DNA from 4 places in the Marinobacter sp. SS13-12 genome. Region 1 is predicted to be linked to each of the others. Evidence: predicted binding sites of a transcription regulator. Region 1 holds the regulator's gene; each other region holds the start of a gene.
The links. The regulator sigma-54, encoded in region 1, starts transcription at its own class of promoters, with help from an activator protein. The targets are predictions, from matches to a motif close to ANTGGCATNNANNTTGCTNT.
Positions count from the first base shown of each region.

Region 2: the regulator sigma-54 is predicted to act here: its motif matches at 2,579-2,598, upstream of QPL94_RS03720 (PEP-CTERM sorting domain-containing protein).
Region 3: the regulator sigma-54 is predicted to act here: its motif matches at 1,596-1,615, upstream of flgA (flagellar basal body P-ring formation chaperone FlgA).
Region 4: the regulator sigma-54 is predicted to act here: its motif matches at 2,433-2,452, upstream of flgB (flagellar basal body rod protein FlgB).

Region 1 covers NZ_JASSUA010000001.1:2,036,235-2,040,458, reverse strand. The annotation lists gene QPL94_RS09420 (KdsC family phosphatase) at 1-154, shown strand, start outside; gene lptC (LPS export ABC transporter periplasmic protein LptC) at 154-744, shown strand; gene lptA (lipopolysaccharide transport periplasmic protein LptA) at 728-1,339, shown strand; gene lptB (LPS export ABC transporter ATP-binding protein) at 1,317-2,042, shown strand; gene QPL94_RS09400 (RNA polymerase factor sigma-54) at 2,162-3,691, shown strand; gene hpf (ribosome hibernation promoting factor) at 3,720-4,028, shown strand; gene ptsN (PTS IIA-like nitrogen regulatory protein PtsN) at 4,125-4,224, shown strand, end outside.
Region 2 covers NZ_JASSUA010000001.1:813,359-817,582, forward strand. The annotation lists gene QPL94_RS03705 (DNA-3-methyladenine glycosylase I) at 1-638, opposite strand, end outside; gene QPL94_RS03710 (DUF2897 family protein) at 723-899, shown strand; gene QPL94_RS03715 (MHYT domain-containing protein) at 1,107-2,390, shown strand; gene QPL94_RS03720 (PEP-CTERM sorting domain-containing protein) at 2,622-3,353, shown strand; gene QPL94_RS03725 (DUF2182 domain-containing protein) at 3,506-4,224, opposite strand, start outside.
Region 3 covers NZ_JASSUA010000003.1:328,125-332,348, forward strand. The annotation lists gene QPL94_RS17420 (flagella synthesis protein FlgN) at 1-225, opposite strand, end outside; gene flgM (flagellar biosynthesis anti-sigma factor FlgM) at 233-559, opposite strand; gene flgA (flagellar basal body P-ring formation chaperone FlgA) at 744-1,448, opposite strand; gene QPL94_RS17435 (chemotaxis protein CheV) at 1,646-2,578, shown strand; gene QPL94_RS17440 (CheR family methyltransferase) at 2,618-3,445, shown strand; gene QPL94_RS17445 (MFS transporter) at 3,455-4,224, shown strand, end outside.
Region 4 covers NZ_JASSUA010000003.1:237,552-241,775, forward strand. The annotation lists gene queF (NADPH-dependent 7-cyano-7-deazaguanine reductase QueF) at 1-76, shown strand, start outside; gene QPL94_RS17035 (adenylate/guanylate cyclase domain-containing protein) at 89-1,525, opposite strand; gene QPL94_RS17040 (nitroreductase family protein) at 1,731-2,288, shown strand; gene flgB (flagellar basal body rod protein FlgB) at 2,515-2,913, shown strand; gene flgC (flagellar basal body rod protein FlgC) at 2,948-3,397, shown strand; gene QPL94_RS17055 (flagellar hook assembly protein FlgD) at 3,416-4,090, shown strand; gene QPL94_RS17060 (flagellar hook protein FlgE) at 4,117-4,224, shown strand, end outside.

The DNA of each region.
Region 1 (4,224 bases):
CGTACCCAATGGTTACTGGTTTGTGCGCCAGCATGCGGATGTCTGCACGGTTGCCGCTGGTGGCAGCGGTGCGGTCAGGGAAGCCTGTGAATTGCTGCTGAGCGCCTGCGGGCAGCTCGAGGCGAGCCTGCAACCCTACCTGGAGCAGAATTGATGTCCGCCCAGCCTCTGTTTAACCGCCCCTGGGTAAGAACCCTGGGCCTGGCAAGCACGATAGTGGCACTGTTTTTCCTGCTCTGGCAAAGTGACGAACCAACGGTGCCGACAGACGCTGCCTCACTGCGGGGCGAATCCGAGCCCGACGGCTTTGTGGTCAACGGTCTTTACCTGTCGTACGACGAAACGGGCCGGCTGACAACACGGTTCCGGAGCCCGAGGATCGAGCAGTTCGAGTCCCGCAGCGAGACTGTCATGAAATCGCCCCGGGCGACACTGTTCGGCGAGGGTGGCAATCCACCCTGGCAGGTCCAGGCAACCGAAGGACGTTTTCTCGAAGCTGAAGACCTGGTTCACCTGACCGGGGATGTAAAAGTCATCCGGGAAGCCGAAGGCGGGCGCCCGCTGACCCTGACAACAACGGCACTGACAATGAATAACCGTGATCGCACCGTTTACACGGACGAGCCGGTAGCACTGACCGATGCGGTCAGCCTGACCACGGCTACTGGAATGAAGGCCTGGATTGATGACCGCATTCTTGAACTCGACTCGCAGGTGGAAGGACGCTATGAGCCTGGCAAGTAAATCTGATCTCCGCGGCAGGCCCCGCTGGCCCGCACCGAAATCGTTGGTACTGGCTGCTGCTTGCCTGGCACTGGTAGCGCCCACAGCCCTTGCGTTCGACATGGAGTCTGACCAGCCCATCAGGGTCAATGCTGACAGCGCACGACTGGATGACGGCCAGGGTATCGCAACCTATACCGGTGACGTGGAAATGACACAGGGCCAGACCAACCTGACCGCCGACAAGGTTGTACTTTACCGGGACGAGAACGGTGTCAGCCGCATTGAAGCAACCGGACAGCCAGCTCATTACCGGCAGCCGGCAACGGAAGGACAGGGAGAAACAGATGCCCGCGCCCTGACGATCATCTGGTCAGCCGCCGAAAACCGGGTAACCTTCGAACGTGAGGCGGTTATTGAGCAGGACGGTAACCTGTTCCGTGGGGATGTTATCCACTACGACAGTGCCGAACGTGTTGTTACCGCCGAAGGCGCTGCTGACGCGGGCGAAGGCAGTGGCCGTGTGGAGATGGTCATACAACCCCGCAACAGAACCAGCAACTCTCCCAGCAACCCCGACAGACAGGATACCGATGGCAGTTCTCAGAGCCAGTAACCTGGCAAAAAGCTACAAGCAGAAGAAAGTTGTCATCGACGTTTCCCTGCAGATCCGCAGCGGTGAAATTGTCGGCCTCCTGGGCCCCAACGGCGCCGGCAAGACCACCTGCTTTTACATGATTGTAGGGCTGGTTCCCGCCGACAATGGCCGGATCACCATCGACAACCAGGACATCACGCCACTACCAATGCACGGCAGGGCCCGCAAGGGTATCGGCTATCTGCCCCAGGAAGCGTCGGTGTTCCGCAAACTGACCGTACGTGACAACATCATGGCCATTCTGGAGACCCGCCGCGAACTTAACCGCAGCCAACGGGATGCCAAGCTGGAAGAGCTGCTGGAAGAGTTTCATATCACCCATATCCGCGACAGCCCCGGTATGGCGCTGTCGGGTGGCGAGCGCCGGAGAGTCGAAATCGCCCGGGCCCTGGCGATGGAGCCGGCATTTATTCTTCTGGATGAACCCTTTGCGGGGGTGGACCCGATCTCGGTGAGCGACATCAAGCACATTATCCGCCACCTGCGGGACAAGGGCATTGGAGTGCTGATCACCGACCACAATGTGAGGGAAACACTCGACATCTGTGAGAACGCCTATATAGTCAGCGGAGGCCATATCATCGCATCCGGCAACTCGGAAGCTATTCTTGCCAACCAGCAGGTCAAGGAAGTGTATCTAGGCAATGAATTTCGCCTGTAGTACACTCGGCAAAGAACTTGCTTGGCACGGCAAGTTGCCAGCATACAAAGAGTTTTTATGCAACCTCAACTCCCCGGAAAGGCCGAGAGCGACCGAGTGACGGATCCTGAACTATGGTTATGAAAGCCTCATTACAGTTAAAGCTGGGTCAAAGCCTGACCATGACGCCCCAGCTGCAACAGGCTATCAGGCTACTGCAGCTCTCCACCCTCGACCTCCAGCAGGAAATCCAGCAGGCGCTGGAATCCAACCCCATGCTGGAAACCTCGGAAGACGACGATAACCAGAATCCGGAATCCACGGAAAACGAGAACGACACCGCTGCCGAAGCCTCATCGACAGAAGAGTCAAACACCGCCTCCGAATCGTCTTCAGACTGGGATGAATCCGAAAACGGGCCTGACTGGTCGTCAGAGACCGACAGCCCCGACACCATTCCCGATGACCTTCCGGTCGACACCGCCTGGGACGACATCTACCAGTCGGCACCCGCGTCATCGGCCCGTAACGACGATGAAAACGACAACGATTTTGAAACTCGCAACTCGCCTACGGAAACCCTGCACGATCACCTGGAGTGGCAACTGAACCTGACGCCCCTGAGCGAACGGGACCAGGCCATCGCCCACGCGCTGATGGATGCGGTTGATAATCACGGGTACCTCACCTCTCCCCTGGAAGAGATCCATTCCGGGATGATGGAAGAGTCTGATGAAGACCCGCTTGAAATGGACGAGGTGGAAGCCGTACTTCACCGGTTGCAGCATTTTGATCCGCCTGGTGTCTTCGCCCGGAATCTTCAGGAATGTCTGCTGATCCAGCTGAACCAGCTGCCACCGGATACCCCGTGGCTCGCCCAGGCACGGCTGGTGATCACCCACTACATTAATCTTCTGGGCAATCGTGATTACGCACAACTGCTGCGCCGCAGCCGCCTGAAGGAAGATCAGTTGCGGGACGTTCTGGCCCTCATTACCGGGCTGAATCCGCGCCCGGGCGATACCCTCGACCAGGCCGAACCGGACTACGTCATCCCGGACGTGATCGTGCGCAAGCACAACGAACGCTGGCGGGTAGAGCTGAATCCGGAAATTGCACCGCGCATTCGTGTCAATGCCAGCTATGCTTCACTTATAAAGCGTGCGGACAGCAGTGCCGACAACACTTACCTGCGAGACCAACTGCAGGAAGCGAAATGGTTTATCAAGAGCCTGCAAAGCCGTAACGAGACTCTGCTCAAGGTAGCCACGCGAATTGTCGAGCACCAGCAGGGATTCCTGGACCATGGCGAGGAATACATGAAGCCACTGATCCTGTCGGACATTGCCCAGGCGGTGGAAATGCATGAGTCGACCATTTCCAGGGTGACCACCCAGAAATACATGCACACGCCGCGTGGCATATTTGAACTCAAGTATTTTTTCTCCAGCCATGTCAGCACTGACGAGGGCGGAGAATGTTCCTCTACGGCAATCCGGGCCATGATCAAGAAGCTGATTGCAACGGAAACCCCGAAAAAGCCATTGAGCGACAGTAAAATTGCAGCCATGCTAGGAGAACAGGGTATCAAGGTAGCGAGACGAACCGTGGCCAAGTACCGTGAGGCAATGCACATTCCTCCGTCCAACGAAAGAAAGCGACTGGTGTAGTAGTAAAATCCGATAACAGGAGAAGCCTATGCAACTCAATATTTCAGGCCATCACGTAGAATTGACTCCCGCACTGAAAGATTACGTAACAGGCAAGTTTGACAAGCTTGAGCGTCACTTTGACCACATCAGCAATTGCCAGGTCACCCTTGAGGTGGAAAAAGTGCGCCAGATGGCGGAAGCTACGCTACACGTGATAGGTGGTGAGATTCACGCAAAGGCCGAAAACAGCGATATGTATGCCGCCATTGATGCGCTGGTGGACAAGCTGGACAGGCAGATCCTGAAGCACAAGGAAAAGAACGTTGACCGGATGCACGGAAACGGAGCCCGCTAGGGCGTCCTGTTTGGTGCATAACAGTTAATCGAGCTGCGGCGCCGGCTTCGTTACAAAAGCTGCCGCAGCCTTTTTTTACGGAACTGCAGTCGATTCATGACCGACACATCCCTGACTATCGAGAACATTCTCGCGCCGGAGCTGGCCCTTTGCAGGATGCCCGCCTCCAGCAAGAAGCGGGTTATGGAAACCATTG
Region 2 (4,224 bases), 1.2 Mb from region 1:
GATAAATGACTGTAGGGCAGGCCAGTTTCCCAGTGCCAGTCATTGAACGCCTGTTGGGCCTGCACCAGGGCTTTTTTGCTGCCCGGCGTCGCGTCCAGCCGTTCTTCACGGTGCAGCCCGGCGACCACATCCGAGGACAAAATAAAGCCATCCCAGCCAACCCGGCGCAGGAAATACTGGGCGGTATTGCCACCCAGCCGGGCGCCGTTGCGTTTGAGCCACATCAGCAGGCCAACCTGATCATCCGAGGGCCAGTGGCTGAGGAAAGCCCCGAAGCTGCCGTGCTCACGGCCGCCATCCACAATCATCCTGGCGTTATCCGGTACGGTTCGGATTTTCTGCATGTTGCGCACAATGCGCTCGTCCTGCGCCAGGTCCTCCAGCACTTCTGGAGGTACCTGCTGCCAGTAGAGCGGTACGAAGCCCTTGAACGCAGCCTCGAAACCCGGCCATTTATTCTCGATGACCCGCCACACGAATCCGGCCTTGAACACACAGCGGGTAACCTCCGACAGGTAGCGGTCGTCGCTCCGGGCTTCCAGCTCGTCAGGCCCGGCGACCCAGGGTAGCAGTGCCCGCAATTCGGCGTCTCCTCCCTTGCGGGCGGCTGCCTGGCTGTAAATTCTGGCAAAGGACATGGAGTAATATCCGAAATCTGGTTGTAGGTTTGAAGGTGTGTGGTCCACTATAAAGGAAACCAATCCGGTCAGGGAGTCATGCGAATGCCAACTATAGGATGGGTCTTTCTTCTGGGTGCCATTGCCTTGGTGCTTGGCGGACTGTTCATGCTGCGTGACAGCGGCAAGATGCCGATTTCAAAGGAAAAAATGAAGAAAATACAGGCGCGGAAAGCAGAAATCGAAGCTGAGGAAAGCGCGGAGGACAGAGAGCAGTGGTGACCCCTTCAACCCGCCCGTAATTTCCTCTCCAGCTGTCATGTTCTTCCAGATAACATGTGTAGCCTCAATGTGCGTGTTACAAAATAACACATTTTTCCCAAGCCAACATGGCTCGTTTGCCCGTACTTGAAATTTCTCGGTCCGCTTTGACTTTGCCTGGCGAAAACGCCTTGCGGACAGGTCTTATTCAAGTAAACGGGTCTCAAAATGACAGGATATTATGATTACACGCTGGTCGTTGCATCCTTTGTGGTGGCGGTCCTCGCATCCTATAGCGCATTGTATTTTGGTGCTCAACTGGCGAATCTCGAAGGGGGTAAGGCCAGGCTCTGGCTGACACTCGGTGCCCTGTCCATGGGCACAGGGGTCTGGGTCATGCATTTCGTTGGTATGCAGGCTTACGTAATGCCTGTGGAAACAAGCTACGACCTCACCATAACCGTCGTCTCCTGGCTCGCCGCAGTGGGTGCATCAGGGCTTGCCTTGTACATCATTGGCAAGGAACGTATTGGAAATGTGCAGTTCGCGATCGGCAGCCTCTTCATGGCAGGCGGAATTGTCTCTATGCACTATGTCGGCATGGCTGCGCTGCAAATGGAGCCCGGCATGAGCTACGATCCCGTGCTTTTCACCGCCTCATTGGCCATCGCGCTTGTGGCCTCTGCCGTCGCGCTGCTTATCTGTCGGTGTTTGCAGTCGGTTGATGGGCTGAAAGGAATGGCCTTCCAGTTCGGTGCTGCCCTGATCATGGGTGTGGCGATTTGTGGCATGCACTACACCGGCATGGCCGCGATGATCTATCCCGACAACGCCATGCCCGCCGCAGACAATCTTTTGTCGGGTGATTGGTTGGGTGCACCACTTGCCCTGGTTAGCGGTGCGCTCATCTTTGTGGCTCTGGTTATTTCGGGCAACGATGTAAAGCATCGTCGGAACGCAGAATTGCTGGCTCAGGCGGAATCGGAGCGTGTCGAGCGCAAGGCACTTTATGATGCGGCCACCGGGCTGCCAAACCGAGCCAGTCTGGCGAACCATCTGGTCGGAGAGTTGGCCGGAAGTGAATCCGATGACAATACATTTGCCGTGCTTTACCTGGACGTTGCCAACCACCGGGAGATACCTGCAAAGCAGGCTGAAGATGCCATGGCGACACTTGCCAGCGCAATTACGGCTGCAATCGACCAGGGCGTCTATCTTGCCCGCTATTCATCCAGTTCATTTGTGGTGATTGTGAACGATCCGGGGCACCGAAAGCATAAAGGTATGTACCAGCGCCTTCGCAACCTGCCGACTCAAACGGAAGACGGTGGCGTGGCGTTGACCTGGCGGACCGGCCATAGCGTTTTCCCGAATTCAGGCCGCAACAGCCGGATGTTGTTGCGGAAGGCGATGAAAACGGCAGAACTTTCTACGCTGGGGAATTCCAGTGTGTCAGAGCAGGCCGACTCACTGGATCACTTCGGGCCACGCTCTGCGCTGCCTGAGGCATAACGGAGGTTTGCCCTGTGGCGGAAGACAACCAACCCGGATCTACCGATGAACCCGGGACTGATAGTCCCGGTATACCCGGCCGAATACGGCGACCCTCAGCTTTTTATCGCGCAATTGCTGACCTGGCACTCCAGATCTACTCAACTGTGAACCGGTTACATTTAATTACAATCCAGATGTTTATGATGAATGACAAATAATATCCTCTTGTCTCCATAAAAAGGACTTTGTATGTCGTTTCGTCAGTTGTTCTCGACTGTCCTGCTGGTAAGCGCAGCCACCGGCGTTTCAGCCGCCCCGATAACCGTTCAGTGGACAGGCACGCTCGGCGGCAATCCAGATTATGAACCTGCCTCCATCGCATCGAGAATTGCTAACGGGGATACTATTTCCGGTCAGTTTTCCTTCGACACAAACGCTGCATTCGTTCCGTCGATGTCTTTTGGCGCCAATTACTCCGGAGATGGTGACACCATCGGGCACTACCTGCACGACGCATCAATTGGCAGCTACTCCGCTACCATCAATAACGATGTGACCTTCGGTTCAGACCCTTCTGACACTCAAATCTATTACCAGGTGCTCAACGACCATACGCTTGGTATTGATCCGGATGGAATGGATCGCTTTGGTTTCTGGAGCCGGGATGTTAACACCAACTTCAGCGGTACCAGTGTCGCGCCACGAAACTTTCAGATGTTCTTTAATGACCACTCTGGCACCCTCCTGGATGACATTTCGCTTGCGGGAAGTGCCGACAATCTCTCCGCTTTCAGCGATATCAGGGGAGAAATTTCGACCTCCTCGAGTGACGCCGATGAGTCCTTTTTCATGACTTTTTCAGTCGACAGCTTTTCAGTCATCCGTCACGACAATCAGCCGGTAGCTGTGCCCGAACCCGCGACGCTTTCTTTATTCATGCTCGGGCTTGCGGGCCTTGTCGCCCGTCACAGGCGCCGCTGATCGCGCCTTGCGCGCCTATAAAGTGAAGCCGAGGCCGTTCCCTGCCGGGTTGACGGGCACTTCTCCCAGAGTGTGCCCTCAACACCTTATGGCGGTGCCTGAAAACCAACCGGTAAACAGGCGCCAGAACGTTTGCCAACGGGGGCAACCACCTACCGGGCCAGGGTCACGCCCAGAGTCACAGCGCCGGCCAACACCAACAAGATACCGATGAATGAACCCAAGACACGAATGGGCGGAAGGACCTTTTCCAACAGCACGTAGATTGCGATAGCTGCCATCCAGGTCAGGTTCATCACCCCGCCCACAAACATCAGCAACATCAAGACCCAACAACAGCCCACACAGTACAGTCCGTGGCGCAAGCCCATGATCAGGGCGCCCCGGCTGCCCGGGCGCCATTCGTTGAGCAGGAAGTTGAGCGGCGACCGACATTTGGTCAGGCACGCGTTCTTCAGACCGCTCCACTGAAACAGGCCCGCCGCCACCAGGAGTCCGCCTGCTAACAGCGGCGTGGTGCTGCCCATGGCTGAAGTCATCAATTCCCTACTGTAAAGGACCCATTGGGCGAGGGCCGCCGTCAGGCCGAAGGCGAACCAGGCCACCAGATATCCCGTGATAAACCAGGTTGTCAACCGAACGGCTTTTGGCCTGGCCTCGCGCTGGTGTTGAAGACGGGTGAAGCTCAGGACCATGGGCGTAGCGGTGGGCGACATCATGGCGATCATCATTACGCCCCACATGACCATGTTGAGCACCAGCAGACCGCCGTCCCAGGCGGTCATAGCTGGTTGCATCACCGTATGCTCTGGCGAGTGGGCGGCCTGGTCGGGAGTGGCGAGGGCAACCAAATAGATCCAGCTCAACAGAC
Region 3 (4,224 bases), on a different contig from region 1:
GCCACTTTCGGGGCGAAAGCCCATGGCAACCAACAAGCGGATTTTGCGTTTTGCACTTTCCCGGATCTGTTCCAGCAACCTGTTCTTCTCGCCGGTCAGCGATTCAAGCTGGCGGATGTCAGAGCCGGACAGGCAGGTTTTTTCCTGGTTGAGTACATCCGCCAGTGATTCCAGTTGGCGGATATCGTCAGCAAGAAGATCTTTCAGTTCATCGATTGCGGCCATGATTTACTCACCCGAAAATGCTTTCATCCATCTCAAGCATTTTCTGGGCCAGTTTCTCGGCATCAATCTTGTAGGAGCCGTCTTCCAGGGCAGAGCGGATCTGTTCGATGCGATCATCGTCCATTTCCGGGTAGCTGCCCAGTTTCTGTTCAAGCTGCTTCAGGTCTTTTGCCTGGCTGCTCAAATTAACATTCTCTCCCCGGGCACCCTGTGCCTGAGCTTTTGCCTGCTCCCCTGTGGAGGGCTGGGCAGGCTGGGCACCGGAGGATTTGTCGGCCGTGGTTTTCTGGGTGTTGACCTGGCCTGGGCCTATTCCATTGAAGTCAACTGACATAACGTTACCTGCTTAGCTGATCAGCCGCAGTGGGCGGCTCCACGAGTTTCATACCTGTCTATCGGCATGCCTTTACATTTCTTTAGCAAATTTTTACACAGTGGACATTACAAGTCAGTCATCTGCCCCGTTTGCGGCAAATGTTTGCCGGCCATGCGGCCACCGAGTGCCGTGGCAGCGGGCCTTACATGGGGATTTCGACGCGGCCCGGTGCCGTCACACGGGCACGGACGGTGCGGGATGAAGACAGGTTTTCCACCAGAACCTGTTCGCCGATGCCACCACTGGCCAGGGCTTTTCCGCGGGAGTTAACCGAGAAGTTTCCGCTGCGGGCGCTGATAATAACATGATCGCCCCGTTCTATTGCCGCAGGGGTCAGCAGCAGATCGGGGGTGAATACGGTACCAGCGTTAACCCCCCGTCGCATTTCCATCCCGATCAGTTGATCCTCGCTGGTGATGGCGCCGCGCCGGATCGAGTTCACGACCACCGAGTCGGTGCGTAACGCGCTCTCGGTCAGTCTCTCCCCCCGGCCAAGCGTGCGGGACGCCACCAGGGCATTACCGGTGATAGTGACGGACACCGGCAGGAACATACGCCAGGGCCGGTCGCCTTCACAGGAAACCAGCAGAGACGGTTGCGTGGTCTTCCAGGGATCGCCGCTGAAAGATACGTCCAGTGGCGTGTCGCAGGTAGCGAGGGAAAGGCGGGCGTCCGGTTTGCCGCTATCGTGGGTCACAGAGAAGCCTTCACCCGCCTGCTTTTCGGCAAACGCCTCCAGGAACTGCCCGGCTGCTGAATAGATTTGCTCCGCTGTGGTATTGGAGGCCATCACGGTCTCTGCATTGGCAGACATTAGCAGAGCGGTAACGAAAATGGTGATGCGCATACGCTGCAGATTGTCCTATGCTGTCAATAATCGGGTAAGGGCTGGAAAATCGGCAAATTCCTAATGATTTCCGATTCCGGCCGTTAAGCCCATTCAGGAGTCAATAAACCGGCACATTAGCCGTGCCGGGTGACGTATTACAGCTACGCAGCAAGATGCGTGCCGGCAGCAAGTCGTTGCGTGCAGGAGAACAGACAATGGCAGGGGTATTGGACAGTGTTAATCAGCGTACGCAGCTGGTGGGACAAAACCGCCTGGAACTTCTGCTGTTCCGGCTTCGTGACCAGCAGATGTATGGCATCAACGTGTTCAAGGTCAAGGAAGTTCTTCAGTGCCCGAAGCTGTCGTCCCTTCCGAACAGCCGGCCCATGGTGTGTGGTGTCGCACACATCCGGGGTGAGACGATCCCGATCATTGATCTTGCCATGTCGATACGGCTCCCGGGCATTCCCCGGGAAGAGTTGGCAAACTGCTTTGTGATCATTACCGAGTACAACCGCAAGACCCAGGGGTTCCTGGTCGGCGGTGTCGATCGCATCGTGAACATGAACTGGGAAGACATACTTCCGCCGCCCAAGGGAGCCGGGAAGGACGGCTACCTTACGGCGGTGACCCGTATTGATGACAGAATTGTCGAGATCATCGATGTGGAGAAAATCCTTTCCGAGGTTTCACCGCTCGAACAGGACGTGGGCGAGGACATACGCACCAGGAGTGCAGAGCGTGCACCGGGCCACCTGCCGGTATTGGTGGTAGATGATTCCTCCGTTGCCAGACGACAGATTGAACGATGCCTGACCGCCATTGGCATGGAAGTCGTTACCAGGAACGATGGCAAGCAGGCTTACGACTACCTTAAGGAAATCACAGCCGACGGGTCCCGTGCGGCAGACCACCTGTCACTGATTATCTCGGATGTCGAAATGCCGGAAATGGATGGGTACACTCTGGTTACCAGGTGCAAGAATGAGCCTGCCATCAGGGATGTGTATATCATGCTGCATACTTCTCTCAGTGGCGTCTTCAACAAAGCCATGGTGCAGAAAGTAGGTGCGGATGATTTCATGGCCAAGTTCAGTCCCGATGAGCTGGCAGAAAGAGTCATGGAGATAATCGACCGAGAGCAGTGACGTTGCTGTCGCTTCCGACTCACCCAATACTGAGATCCAATGAAAGCTGAAATAACGCCACAGGAATACGAGGCCTTCAAAACATTCCTGCAGGATGCGTGTGGCATTTTGCTCGGGGAGAACAAGCAGTACCTTGTCAAAAGCCGCCTGCGCCGAATCATGGAAGAGAACAAGCTGAACACCCTGGGTGAGCTGCTGGAGCGGGTGAAGCGCTCCGGCCGGAGCAGTCTGAAAGAAGTGGTTATCGATGCGATGACCACCAACGAAACCCTGTGGTTCCGTGACAATCACCCGTTCCGTATCCTGCAGGAAAAACTGCTGCCGGAATTCGGTGACCGGAAGGGGACACAGTCCCTGCGTATCTGGTCCGCGGCCTGTTCGACCGGCCAGGAGCCTTATTCCGTGGCCATGATCACTGAAGAGTTCCGGCGCCAGCGGCCGGGTAAACTACGGGATGTGAAAATCACCGCCACCGATATCTCCAAAAGCGTGCTGGAAGTGGCTCGCCGTGGCGAGTACGAGATGATTGCCATTGGCCGCGGCCTTTCACCCGAACGGCAAAAGCAGTTCTTTACCCCGGCCATGAACGGCAGTTGGCAGATCCGGCCGCAAATCAAAAGCATGGTCGAGTTCCGGGAACTGAACCTGCTTGAGCGCTACATGCTTGGCAAGTTCGATATCGTGATGTGCCGAAACGTGCTGATCTACTTTTCGGCAGAATTGAAAAAAGACATTCTGACCCGTATTCATGCCACCCTCAATCCCGGGGGCTACCTGATACTGGGAGCGTCGGAATCGCTGAACGGGCTGCCTCACCTCTATGAAATGGTGCAGTGCCACCCCGGGATCATCTACCGGAAGAAATAGGTCCGTCCTATGCCCCTCAATGTATGGATACTGGTCGCCGCCCAGGCGCTTGCCATGTGCACAGCGCCTTTCATTGTTTTTATCGGAAGTATTCACGGCCGCCTGCTGGCACCCTCACCGGAACTGGCGACTCTGCCGGTGGGGCTGGTGGTTGTGGGCACGGTGCTGGCAATCAAACCCGCTACCTGGTTGATGGAACGTATCGGGCGCAAGCCGGTGATGCTGCTGGGCACCCTGGCCGGAACCCTGGCGGGCAGCCTCGGTGCTCTGGCAGCCTGGACAGCCAGTTTTCCGTTGCTGTGTGTGGCGGCCGTGGTGGGCGGAACGGGCCTGGCCGTGGTGCATCAGTATCGTTTTGCAGCCATGGAATCGGTGTCCTCCGACATGGCGGGTTCCGCTGCAGCCAGAGTGCTGCTGGGCGGGTTGGTAGCGGCCTGGCTGGGACCTGAAATTGCGCTGGCCGGTGGTGGCGGGCAGGCGCAATACCCCTTCATGGGCGGATGGCTTGCCCTGGGTGCGGTTCAGGTGCTGGCCATGGTCGTACTGACGTTCGGCTATCGTGCCAGTGGAGAACATGTGCGTGGGGCCGCAGTCGGTGGCGGTCGCCCCATGACCGCCATTCTGAAGCAGCCCGTCATCTGGGCTGCGATCAGTGCCGCTGCGGTTGGTTACGCGATCATGAGCTTTATCATGACAGCAACTCCCTTGAGTATGACTGACATAGCCAGTCATCCGCTTGAGGATGCCAAACGGGTTATCCAGCTTCACATCATGGCCAT
Region 4 (4,224 bases), on a different contig from region 1:
GGGAGGGCTGGACATCAACCCCTGGCGTAGCACTGAGCCGGAAGACGCAGCAGGGCCGAGGCTGATCCGGCAGTAACGGGCGGGCGCGTCAGGAATCCTCTTCCTGGCGCAGGCGCTCGGCGGCGTCTTCCAGGGCGCAAAGGATAGACTCGCGTTCCCGCTCGGTGATCTTTTCCGAGTCCAGGTACATGGCGAAGCCGCTGTGTTCGTGCTCCAGGAAGCTGCGGTTGGGGCCCATGTCCCGGCGGAAGTCCACCACCTCGTAGATGGATACCGGGCGGCCGAAGCCTTTCACCGTGATCTCGCCCTTGTCCCGGCACATGATGCGGTCCTTGATCAGCGAGAAGGTCTCGTAGGAGATCAGGATCTCACCGGGCTCGGCGAGGGATTCGAGGCGACTGGCCAGGTTCACTTCCTTGCCGATGATGGTGTAGTCCATGCGATTCTCGGCGCCGAAGTTGCCCACTGTGGTATAGCCGGTACTGATGCCCATGCGGATTTCCAGCGGTGTCTTGATGCCCTGGCTGCGCCATTTCTGGCGCATGATTTTCATGTGCTTGCGCATTTCCACGGCCATGGACACACAGGCGAAGGCATCCTCTTTCTGGCCACGGCTGGTGGGGTCGCCGAAGAAGATCATGATGGAGTCGCCGACAAACTTGTCGATGGTGCCGCCGTACTTTAGGGCCACCTCGGACATTTCATTGAAGTAGTGGTTCAGCAGTTCGGTCAGTGCTTCCGGTTCCATCTCTTCGGACAGTTCGGTAAAGCCCTTGATGTCGGAAAAGAACACCGCCAGTTTCTTGCGCTGGGTTTCCAGCCGCACATCCCGCTCACCGGTAAAGATGGACTGCCACACCTGGGGTGACAGGTACTTGGACAGTTTGTGGGACAGTGCGATGGACTGTTCCCGTTGATTCTGGATCTGGGTCTTTGCCATCATCAGGGCACGGGCCTGTTGGTGGGAATAGAAGGCAGTAACGCAGATGTAGAGCCCTGTCGCGAGTATGGCAATAATGCTGGTAATCATCGGTGACTGGAACGAGTCTGCCGGCCCGACAATGGCCACGCCGATCGCAATACTCGCTGCCATGATGACCGTGCCGAAAAGCCACTGGCGAATACCGCCAATGATCAGGCAACTGAACATCAGCATCAGCACGACGGCTACCGACGGAATGGCAATAAGCCCGATGCAGCCGACGAACCCGCCCCCGATGGCGCAATCCACCAGCAGCATTTTCTGCCGGATACGGGGCGAGCTACGCAGAAAGGTTTTACGGGTAAGCTGATGGGCGATGTGGGGCCAGGTGAGGGCGCCGGCCAGCAGCCACAGCATCCACAGGCCAAATACATCCTGCAGGATGCCCGAAACAATGATGCCGGCAGTTGTGGTGTATGCCAGAATCCTGCCGCTGTAATCCGGCATGGGGGGAATGGCAATCGGGTTGTTCTGCGAATCCAGTACAGCGGCCTTGCTGGCGCTGGAACTGGCGTTACGCAGGTCAATCGGGGCGCTCATCATGTCAGAAGCGAATCCGGGAAGTTGCGAAAGCGTTGCTGTTGGCTCATAAAGTGTCTACCGGCTTTTTTTCGTTGTTAGGGTAGATAGTACTTTTTATCGTGGAAAGTACTTAGACTAAAGACTAACAGTAATACATCTGTCCCACAATTCGTAAGGGCTATTGGGGCCCGAACTGACGGCTTTCAGACAACCACAGTGAGACACTATGACTGCAGTAATGGATGCTTTGTTGAACCGGTCTTCGGAGTCGCGCCTGGCTGCGCCGGCACCGGATGCGGAAACCCTGGAAAAAGCCTTCGCCTGCGCCGCGAGGGCGCCGGACCATGCGCTTTTGCGGCCCTGGCGCTATCTGGTTATTGAAGGCGAGGAAGCCCTGACAGCGCTGGGCGAGCTGTTTGCATCAACCTGTGATGAGGATGCCCCGGATAAGGTGAGGGATAAGCTTCGCCAGAACCCGTTGAGGGCGCCGATGATTATCGTGGGCATCGTCTCTCACCAGACGCATCCAAAGGTACCGGAAATAGAGCAGACCATGTCAGCCGCCGTTGGTATGGGGTATTTGCTGCTGGCGCTGGAAGCTGCCGGCTATGGTGGCATGTGGCGCACCGGTGGCCTGGCATACAATCCTGATATCGCCAAAGGCCTCGGGCTGGAGGATCATGAAACGATTACCGGTTTTCTATACACCGGCAGCGTTAGCTCAGCCAAACCCCCGGTGCCCAGGCCCGATCCAAAAGAGTTTGTGAGCCGCTGGCCACGGTAGTTGTCAACGGGCGACCAACGGCTTGCCCCTGCCGGTTCCGGTGGGGGAAATCCCTTGCCGCTTTCGCCATACTTTTCTCCATCTCATCGCCACCTCACTGACCCGAACCTCGCCACAGCCCACGCCCCGCAACAACTCCTGAAAACTGGCATCGTGATTGCTTTTAGTCCTGCAAAAGGCACAAACGGCAATGCGAACAACGCCGGGTGCAGGAATCGGAGGCATTATGGCTATTTCCCTGGACAAAGCATTAGGCATTCATCAACACGCCCTGGAGGGGCGGGTGAAGCGTGCCGAAGTGCTGGCAAACAATCTCGCCAACGCTGACACCCCGGGCTACAAGGCACGGGATATCGACTTTCAGGCGATGATGGAAAAAGCCCAGGAGGGCATGAGCGGGTTCGGTATGACGCGGACTCACGAGTCCCATATGGACACGTCACCCATGGGCCAGGACAGCGAATTGATGTACCGGGTTCCGAATCAGCCTTCAGTGGATGGCAATACCGTGGATACGCAGCAGGAGCAGACCCGCTTCATGCGCAACGCCATGGATTACCAGGCCAGTTTCCAGTTCCTGAACGGCAAAGTCACAGGCATTAAAAAGGCACTCTCGGGTCAGTGATCCGGGCGCAGTCAAATAACTGAGGAGCAACACCATGTCACTGGGTAGCATTTTCGATATCGCCGGGTCCGGCATGACAGCCCAGTCACTGCGGCTGAACACCACTGCGTCCAACATCGCCAACGCGGAGACTGCCAGTTCCAGTACCGAGCAGACCTATCGTGCCCGCAAGCCCGTGTTCGCGGCCATTCAGCAGTCCATGCTGAATCCGTCACAACAGGGCCAGGCCTTCGGCAGCGAGGAAGGCCCGGGTGCCGGTGTCCGGGTTGAAGGCATCGTCGAGAGCGACGCCGAACTGCAGATGCGGTTCCAGCCGGATCATCCCGCAGCCAACGAAGAGGGGTATGTGTTTTACCCCAACGTGAATGTGGTTGAAGAGATGGCAGACATGATGTCGTCGTCCCGTAGCTTCCAGATGAATGTGGACATCATGAACAGCGCCAAATCCATGATGCAGCGCATCCTGACCCTGGGTCAGCAGTAACCGAGCGAGGATTGAACCATGAGCGCAATTAACCCGGCAGACGCCTCGGATGTGCTGAGCAAGTACAAGCTCGATCAGCAGCAAACCAAAAGCGGCAATGAACTTGGCAAGAACGAGTTCATGGAGCTGATGATCGCCCAGTTGAAGAACCAGAACCCCCTGGAACCCCAGGATAATGGCGAATTCATCTCACAGCTGGCGCAGTTCAGCTCGCTGGAAGAAATGCAGGGGCTTTCCGGCAGCGTCGACGATGTGGCAAACCAGTTCCGCTCGACGCAGGCATTGCAGGCCTCGGCCATGGTCGGCCGTACCGTTCTGGCGCCGTCTTCGGTGGGCATCCTGGGTGCCGAGGGCGAGATTTCCGGCAACGTTGACGTGCCTGCCAGCACCTCTGGCCTGAGGATTTCCATCGAGAACCAGGCCGGCGAGCGGGTGCGCCAGATTGATATGGGCTCCCAGCAGGCTGGTGTGACCGGGTTCAGCTGGGACGGCAAGGACGGCAACGGCAACAGTTTGCCTCCCGGCCCCTACAAAGTAGTGGCTGAAGCATCCTACCCGGATGGTCCCGAGCAGCTTGGCACCATGATGAGCGCGAACGTTGACAGCGTCTCGCTGGGCAAGGGCGGAAACATTACGCTGAACCTCGCCGGCATGGGCTCCATTGCCCTGTCGGACGTTGAGCAGATTAACTGATACCGGTGAAACACCAGAGGTGAAGTATGGCTTTCAATACAGGTCTTAGCGGCTTAAGGGCATCATCGGTGGACCTCGATGTCACCGGTAACAATATTGCCAACGCCAGTACCGTAGGCTTCAAGGGCAGCAAA